Orrella dioscoreae: one gene and its partner. The protein of the gene in region 1 interacts with the protein of each later gene in a pairwise test. Links are inferred from orthologs where the notes say so. Each region holds a gene or a part of one and is shown in the gene's direction. Other genes may lie near its edges.

What was found. The genes of interacting proteins can lie anywhere in the genome.
Region 2: the proteins of ODI_RS22080 (region 1) and mrdA interact in binary tests that used the Escherichia coli proteins (3 or more experiments, as listed by UniProt). The link is inferred for Orrella dioscoreae from one-to-one orthologs.

The regions. Positions count from the first base shown.
Region 1 is NZ_LT907988.1:4,823,932-4,827,986, forward strand. Bases 168-3,246 are described here. They hold ODI_RS22080 (penicillin-binding protein 1A), read left to right. Parts: upstream 168-522; coding sequence 523-2,970; downstream 2,971-3,246. Other genes in these bases: ODI_RS22075 (shikimate kinase), read right to left, coding at 168-408; ODI_RS22085 (SMP-30/gluconolactonase/LRE family protein), read right to left, coding at 3,033-3,246. In the rest of the region: more of ODI_RS22075, read right to left, coding at 1-167; more of ODI_RS22085, read right to left, coding at 3,247-4,055. UniProt on the Escherichia coli protein: Cell wall formation. Synthesis of cross-linked peptidoglycan from the lipid intermediates.
Region 2 is NZ_LT907988.1:4,449,262-4,453,932, reverse strand. What follows is about bases 952-3,851. They hold mrdA (penicillin-binding protein 2), read left to right. Parts: upstream 952-1,297; coding sequence 1,298-3,406; downstream 3,407-3,851. Other genes in these bases: rodA (rod shape-determining protein RodA), read left to right, coding at 3,403-3,851; mreD (rod shape-determining protein MreD), read left to right, coding at 952-1,279. In the rest of the region: rod shape-determining protein MreC, read left to right, coding at 1-717; more of mreD, read left to right, coding at 773-951; more of rodA, read left to right, coding at 3,852-4,539; ODI_RS20405 (LysR family transcriptional regulator), read right to left, coding at 4,575-4,671. UniProt on the Escherichia coli protein: Catalyzes cross-linking of the peptidoglycan cell wall. Responsible for the determination of the rod shape of the cell. Is probably required for lateral peptidoglycan synthesis and maintenance of the correct diameter during lateral and centripetal growth.

The DNA.
Region 1 (4,055 bases):
TTCATCGACGTTGGCCCGTAGATAGACGATGATGCCGGACGTCTTGAGGGCCTGGCGGTTGGCCTCGGCCAGGACGGCGCCGCCGCCCGTGGCCAGCACGATGCCGCGGCGCGCGACGCAGGCGGCCAGCGCGGCGGACTCGCGCTTGCGAAAGCCCGTTTCGCCCTCGATCTCGAAGATGGTGGGGATCCGGACGCCGCAGCGCGCTTCCAGTTCGTGGTCCAGGTCCAGGAATTCGCGGCCCAGCGCACGGGCCAGGCCCCGGCCGATGGTGGTCTTGCCCGCGCCCATCATGCCCACCAGGATGATGGGCAGGTCATGAGGCAGCGACACGGTCTCGGCCGGCGGCTGGGGGACGGGGTCGGGGGCCGGTGCCGCGTCAGGGCAGGGACTCGAAAGCGCGTTCATCCCGGCATTATCACACTGCGCGGAGTTGCCGGGGCGCTACACTGAACGATTCGGTTACAGAAACCTCTGGCCTACCCGGGTGTCTATGTAAGCTACCCCGTAAAATCGCTGGCGATGAGCAAAACCCCCTCCCCCCGTACCAACAAGCGCGACGAGGCCCCGGCGGCCTCCTCCGGCTCGTGGATCACCCGCTTCCTGGTCAAAAGCGCCATTTTCTTCGCCGGCCTGGGCCTGTGCGGTGCATTGCTGGTCGGGATGGCGCTTGCGCTGGCCTGGCCCAACCTGCCCGACCTGAACGCCATGACGGACTACCGCCCGCGGGTGCCGCTGCGCGTCTTCACGGCGGACAACGTCCTGATCGGGGAATTCGGCGAGGAACGCCGCAACGTCCTGCGCTTCAACGAGATTCCCGACGTGATGAAGTCGGCGGTGCTCGCGGCCGAGGACGACCGTTTCTACCAGCACGGCGGCATCGACTGGATGGGGGTCGCCCGCGCCGGCCTGACCAACATCATCAACATGTCCAAGAGCCAGGGGGCCAGCACGATCACCATGCAGGTGGCGCGCAATTTCTACCTGTCCTCGGAAAAGACCTATTCGCGCAAGTTCTACGAACTGCTGCTCACGTTCAAGATCGAATCGCAGCTCACCAAGGACCAGATCCTCGAGCTGTACATGAACCAGATCTACCTGGGCCATCGCGCCTACGGCTTCGCGGCGGCCTCGCGCACCTATTTCGGCAAGCCGCTGGCGGAAGTCACCGCCGCCGAGGCCGCCATGCTGGCCGGCATCCCGAAGGCGCCCTCGCGCTTCAACCCCATCGCCAACTTCCCGCGCGCCGAGCTGCGCCAGCGCTATGTGCTGGGCCGCATGCAATCGCTGGGCTACCTGACGTCCGACGAATACAAGACCGCGATGGCCGAGAAGATCGAGCTGCGCTCGGCCCAGGGCACGCCCGCCGGCGGCTACGCCATCCACGGCGAATACGTCGCCGAACTGGCGCGCCAGCTGCTCTACGGCGTGTACCAGGACAACGTCTATTCGCGCGGCCTGAACATCTACACCACCGTCACCTCCAAGGACCAGGAGGCCGCCTATCGCGCCGTGCGCGAAGGCATCATGGACTACACCCGCCGCGCGCCCTACCCCGGCCCCGAAGAACAGCTGGAGATGCCCGCCGGCATCGAGAACAACGCGGCGGCGCTGGACGAATTCCTGGACCCGGTCTTCGACAAGTACCCCGACAGCCAGGACATGCTGACCGGCGTCGTGCTGGCGGCCAGCCCCACGGAAGTCCGCGTGGCGCGAAGCTCGCGCGAAACCGTGGTGATCAACGACAAGAAGTCCATCGCCATCGTGGCGCGCGCGCTGAATGACCGCGCCAAGCCCGAGGCGCGCCTGCGCCGCGGCTCGGTGGTCTACCTGCACAAGAACGGCGACGACTGGGAAATCCTGAACATGCCTTCGGTGCAGGCGGCCTTCGTGTCGGTCGTGCCGCAGGACGGCGCCATCCGCGCCATGATCGGCGGCTTCGACTACAACCGTGGCAACTTCAACCGCGTGACGCAGGCCTGGCGCCAGCCGGGCTCCAGCTTCAAGCCCTTCATCTATGCGGCCTCGCTGGAGCGCGGCCTGACGCCCGCCACGCAGATCTCGGACATGCCCTTCGAGATGACGGCCGCGCAGACCGGCTCGCGGGCCTGGTCGCCGAAGAACTACGGCGGCGCCTACGAACCCATGCTGACGATGCGCAACGCGCTGTACAAGTCGAAGAACATGGTGTCCATCCGGATCCTGCAGGCCATCACGCCGCAGTATGCGCAGGACTACGTGACCCGCTTCGGCTTCGACAAGTCGCGCCAGCCCGCCGTGCTGCCGATGGCGCTGGGCGCGGGCCAGGTCACCCCGCTGCAACTGGCGGGCGGCTACTCGGTCTTCGCCAATGGCGGCTACCGCATCACGCCCTACCTGATCGACCGCGTCACCGACGCGACCGGCCGCACCATCATGCAATCGCGTCCCACGGTGGCCGGCGACGCCGCGGCACGCGCCATCGACCCGCGCACCGCCTACGTCATGGACGACATGCTGCGTGGCGTGGCCACCTCGGGCACGGCGGCGCGCGCCCGCGCCATCCTGAAGCGCGGCGACATCGCCGGCAAGACGGGCACCACCAACGACTCGGTCGACGCCTGGTTCGCCGGCTACACGCCGTCGCTGGTGGGCATCGCCTGGATGGGCCACGACCAGCCGCGTTCGCTCGGCTCGCGCGAGACGGGCGGCGGCGCCTCGATGCCGATCTGGGTGAACTACATGCAGACGGCCCTGAAGGGCGTGCCGGAGCAGCAGCGCACACGTCCCGACGGCCTGATCGTGGACGGCGGCGAGTTCTACTTCTCCGAATTCCCGCCCGGCCAGGCCGTGGCCCGCCTGGGCCTGCCCGAGCCGGACTCGCTGGGCGACTTCCTGAACAACCTGATCGGCGGTGGCGGCCCCACCCCGCCCGAGTTGTCGCAGGACGGCAACCCGCCCTGGCGCGAAGGACAGCACGTCACGCCATGACGAATGAAAGAGGGCGGCCAGCAAGGCCGCCCTCTTTCATTGCGCGGCACGGCTTGCGCCTGTCAGACCGCCCCGCGCGTCTCCACGTACAAGGCATACAGCGAATGGCTGCTCGCCATGAACAGCCGGTTGCGCTTCGCGCCGCCGAAGCACAGGTTGGCGCAGCGCTCGGGCAGGCGGATGTGGCCGATGGGCTTGCCCGCGGGATTGAAGACCATCACGCCGTCCAGCTCCTCGGGCTTGGCCTCGGGCGCGCCGCTGCTGCCCCAGCCGCACCACAGGTTGCCCGCCTCGTCGCACTTGATGCCGTCGATGGCGCCGGGGCCGTTGGCGTCGATGTGCAGGCGTTTGTTCGAGAGCGTGCCGTCGGCGCCCACGTCATAGGCCCAGATGCCGCGCGACGGCTGGCGCCGTCCTTCCACCACGTACAGCACCTTCTCGTCCGGCGAGAAGCACAGGCCGTTGATGCCGGCCAAATCGTCCAGCAGGCGCGTGACCTGCTTGCCGTCGGGGGCGATGCGATAGAGCCCGTGCGGCAGTTCGGGCGTGGCCTTCTCGCCTTCCCAGTGCCCGCCGATGCCGAAGGGCGGATCCGTGAACCAGATGGAGCCATCGCTGCGGCACACGATGTCGTTGGGTGAGTTGAAACGCTTGCCTTCATAACGGTCGGCCAGCACGGTGATGCTGCCGTCGTATTCCGTGCGGGTCACGCGGCGCGTCAGGTGCTCGCACACCAGCAGGCGGCCTTGCCTGTCACGCGCCAGGCCGTTGCTGAAATTGGCCGGATGACGGAAGACGCTGGCCTCGCCCGTCGTCTCGTCCCAACGGATGATGCGGTCGTTGGGAATGTCCGAGAACAGCAGGTAGCGGCCATCGCCCACCCACACCGGCCCTTCGGCCCAGCGAAAGCCCGTGGCCAGCTGCTCCACGCTGCTGCTGTAGATGCGGTACTTGGCGAACTCAGGGTCCAGGATGCGCACCGCCGGGTCGGGATAGCGCTGGTTGGGCGTGAAGGAAAACGCCTGCGCCTGAACCATGCCCACGGGTGCGGCGGCCAGGGCCGCCCCCATCAGCCGGCGCCGGCC
Region 2 (4,671 bases), 370 kb from region 1 along the record:
TGGACCAACGCCGCCACGCTGGTGCGCACCGAGAACGAAGCCTTGCAGCGCCAGCGCATCGAGCTCGCGCAGGTGTCCACGCACGCGGCGCAGCTGGCCGCCGAAAACGCGCAGTTGCGCCGGCTGCTGGGGGTGTCCGACACGACCCAGCAATCCGCCGTGGTGGTCGAGGTGCTGTACGAGCCCGCCAGCGCCTTCAATCAGCGCCTGGTCTTCAACAAGGGCAGTTCCTCGGGCATTGCGCCCGGCATGCCCGTGATCGACGAGGGCGGCGTGGTGGGCCAGATCGTGCGCGTCACCCCGATGACGGCCGAGGCCGCGCTGCTCACCGATGACCAGGTGTCCATCCCGGTGCAGCTGCTGCGCAATGGCCTGCGGCTCATCGCCTTTGGCGGCGCGGCGCAGGGCAAGGTCGAGGTGCGCTACCTGACGGCCGACGCCGATATCCGCGAGGGCGATACCCTCGTCACCAGCGGCGTGGGCGGTCTCTTCCCGGCAGGCCTGCCCGTGGCCCGTGTCGATCTGGTCGAGCGCGATTCCGCATCGGGTTTCGCCCGGGCGGTTGCCGAGCCACTGGCGCACCCCGAGCGTTACCGGCATTTCCTGGTGCTGCAGGTCAACAGCGCCATTCCTGAACCGAGCGCGGCGCCGGCTGTCCAAGCCGATCCCGCGCCCACCACCAACGACGCAGACGGTGCAAGTCCGAAAGCCGATTGACCCCTCCGCCACGCGTTCGCGCGCGAGCAGCCCGCCCGTTCCCCGGCCCAAGTCGGTGGAGCCGGACACGCTTGTGCGCCCCGCACGCGGCATGTTCGTCTGGGGCACGGTGCTGTTCGTCTGGCTGATTTCCCTGTTGCCGTGGCGCCTGTGGCCGGCCGCGCCCGACCTGCTGCTGCTGGTGCTGGCATTCTGGTGCGCCCATGAGCCGCGCCGCGTCGGCATGATGGCCGCATTCGTGTTCGGCCTGCTGATGGATGTGCACGATGCGCGCCTGCTGGGCGAGCACGCGCTGATCTACACCTTGGTGGCCTATGGCACCATCGTCCTGCACCGGCGCCTGCAGCGCTTCGACCTGTTCGCGCAGGCGCTGCACATGATGCCGGTGTTCGTCGTCGCCCAGCTTTTCGGGCTGGCGCTGCATGCCTGGCTGACCGGCGCCTGGCCGGGCTGGCACTGGACGCTGGGCCCTGCCGTCACCGCGGCGCTGTGGCCCGTGGTGGGTTGGCTGCTGCAGTTGCCGCAGCGGCACTCCGAAGACACCGAAGCATCGAAGGGCTGAGGCCCGCAGATCCGCCCCATGTTCGAATTCAAGCAGACCGGCCAGCAGCAGAAACAGCGATTCAGGCTGCGCGCCTGGGTCGCTGCCGTGTTCGCGCTGGCCTGCTTCGGCGTGCTGGTGGCGCGCCTGTGGCATCTGCAGGTCGACCGCTACGAAGGCCTGGCGGCCCGCGCCGACCGCAATCGCATCGCCGTGGTGCCGATTCCGCCGCGTCGCGGCGAGATCGTCGACCGCAATGGCGAGGTGCTGGCGCGCAACTATCGCGCCTATACGCTTGAGGTGGTGCCCGCCATGGCGGGGCCCCTGGACGAGCTCTTCAAGTCCTTGCAGGGTCTGGTGCCGGTGACCCCGGCGGATGAGCGGCGCTTTCGCCGCCGCGTATCCGAGTCCAGCCGCTATGCCAGCGTCATGCTGCGCAACAACCTCACCGAGGCCGAGGCCTCGGGCTTCGCCGCCCATTCCTTCCTGTACCCGGGCGTGTCGCTGAAGGCCCGCTGGGTGCGCGAGTATCCGCAAGGCGCCTCCGCGGGGCACGTCGTGGGATATATCGGCCGCATCTCCGAAACCGACGTCGAGATGCTCGAGGAAGAAGACAGGCTGGGCAATTACCGCGGCACCGAGGTCATCGGCAAGAAGGGCCTGGAGAAGACCTGGGAGAGCGTTCTGCACGGCCGCACGGGCCTGGAAGAGGTCGAGGTCACGGCCACTGGCAGGCCCATGCGCACGCTGCGGCGCATCGACCCCGTGCCGGGATCCAAGCTGGTGCTGTCGCTGGACATGGGCTTGCAGCGGGTGGCCGAGGAAGCGTTCGGCAATCGCCGCGGGGCGCTGGTCGCCATCGAGCCCGCCACGGGCGATGTGCTGGCCTTCGTGTCGCAGCCCTCGTTCGATCCGAACCTGTTCGTCGACGGCATCGACGTCGACAACTGGAAGCTGCTGAACGAGTCGCCGGACCATCCGCTGATCAACCGGCCGCTGTACGGCACCTATCCCATCGGGTCCACGTACAAGCCCTTCGTCGCGCTGGCTGCGCTGGAGCTGGGCAAGCGCCGCGCGGGGGATCGCTTCTATGACCCGGGCTTCTACGAGTTCGGGGGGCAGCGCTTCCGCAATGCCGGGTCCGCCGTGTATGGCATGACGGACATGACGCGCGCGCTGGTGGTGTCGTCCGATACCTACTTCTATTCGCTGGGCCCCGAGATCGGCGTGAACGCCTTGCACGATTTCATGAAGCCTTTCGGCTTCGGCCAGCTGACGGGCATCGACCTGGAAGGCGAGCGCCGCGGCATCCTGCCCTCCACCGACTGGAAGCGCGCCGCCTACAAGAGCCGCGAGCAGCAGCGCTGGTACGCGGGCGAGACGATTTCCGTGGCCGTGGGCCAGGGCTACAACTCGTTCACCTTGCTGCAGCTGGCGCAGGCCACCTCCGTGCTGGCCAATGACGGCGTCTACATGAAGCCGCACCTGGTGCGGGGCGTGCTGGCCTCGGGGTCGGTACAGGTCGAGCCCACGGTGTCCGAGCCTTCCTACAAGGTGCCGCTGAAGCAGGCCAACGTCGACATCATCAAGAAGGCGCTGGTGGAGGTCGTGAACTCAGGCACGGCGCGCCGTGCCTTCGCGGGCGCGCCGTATCAAGCCGCCGGCAAGACCGGCACGGCACAGGTCTACAGCCTGCGGGGCGGGCAGTATCGCGCCAGCCAGATCGACGAACGGCTGCGCGACCATGCGCTCTTCATGTCCTTCGCGCCTGCCGACAAGCCCACCATCGCCATCGCGCTCATCGTCGAGAATGGCGGCTGGGGCGCCAGCGTGGCGGCGCCGCTCGCGCGCAAGGTGTTCGACTACTGGCTGGCGCGCGACGGCAAGGGCGGCGCCAATGACGTGCCGGGCGCGGCGCCGCCGGGCGACATGCAGGGCGAGCCAGGACCCGACGAGGATGCCTCCGACCACGCGGTGATCGAGGAGGACGCCGACGCGCCGCCCGAGATCGCGCCGGCGCCCGCCATGGGCAATACGCCGCCGCCCACCACCGATACCGATCGTGCGCCGCCCGCGCCCGCCACCAAGCCGCGCGTGCCGCCGGTCGTGAAGGCAGCAGGCAGCGCGGCAGGAAATATCGCGCCGTGAAAAGTCTTCTGAACGCCGTCGTGCGCGTGCTGACCGCCTTCGACTGGCCCTTGCTGGCCATGCTGGTGCTGTTCACCGCGCTGGGCCTGACCGTCATGCATTCCGCCGTCGGCGGGACGGATTGGCGTTTCGCCGACCAGGCGCGCAACTTCGCGATTGCCTTCGCCGTGATGTGGGCGGTGGCGCTCATTCCGCCGCCCATGCTGATGAAGCTGGCCTTGCCGTTCTACCTGGTGGGCGTGGTGCTGCTGCTGGGCGTGGAGTTCATGGGCGAGACGAGCAAGGGCGCCACGCGCTGGCTGAACCTGGGTTTTGCGCGCATCCAGCCGTCCGAGATGATGAAGATCGCGGTGCCCATGATGCTGGCCTGGTACTTCCAGCGGCACGAAGGCGAAGTGCGCATCCGTGACTACCTGGCGGCGGTGTTGATGCTTGCGCTGCCCTTCCTGCTGATCGTGAAGCAGCCGGACCTGGGCACGGCCTTGCTGGTGTTCGCGGCGGGCTTCTTCGTCATCTATTTCGCGGGCTTGTCGTTCAAGCTGCTGGCGCCCGTGATGATCGTCGGGGTGGTGAGCGTCGGCACGTTGATCTACTACGAAGAGCCCTTATGCCAGCCCGGCGTCGACTGGGTCGTCCTGCACGATTACCAGAAGCATCGCGTCTGCACCTTGCTGGACCCCAACGCCGACCCCTTGGGCAAAGGCTTCCATACCATCCAGTCCACCATCGCCATCGGCTCGGGCGGCATGTATGGCAAGGGCTACATGCAGGGCACGCAGACGCACCTGGACTTCATCCCCGAGCGCACCACCGATTTCGTCTTCGCGGTGTATGCCGAGGAGTTCGGCCTGTACGGCGGCATCATGATGCTGGTGCTGTACGGGCTGCTGCTGGCGCGCGGCCTCTTCATCTCGTCGCGCTCGGCCACGCAGTTCGGGCGTCTCCTGGGCGGCGCGTTGACGATGGTGGTGTTCGTCTATGTGTTCGTGAACATCGGCATGGTCGCGGGCATCCTGCCCGTGGTGGGCGTGCCCTTGCCGTTCATGAGCTATGGCGGCACGGCGCTGCTGACCATCGGCATTGCCTGCGGGATGCTGATGAGCGTCAGCCGGCACCGCGCGGGCAAGACCTGAACGCCTGAGCGCCGTCCGGGCGCGCCGGGCCCCGCTCAGCGCGCGAAGCCCAGCCCGTTGCGCTGGCACCAGACATCGCGTTCGCGCCGGAACCGCCGGCCTTCCCGCAGCAGCCATCCCTCGACCAGCGCC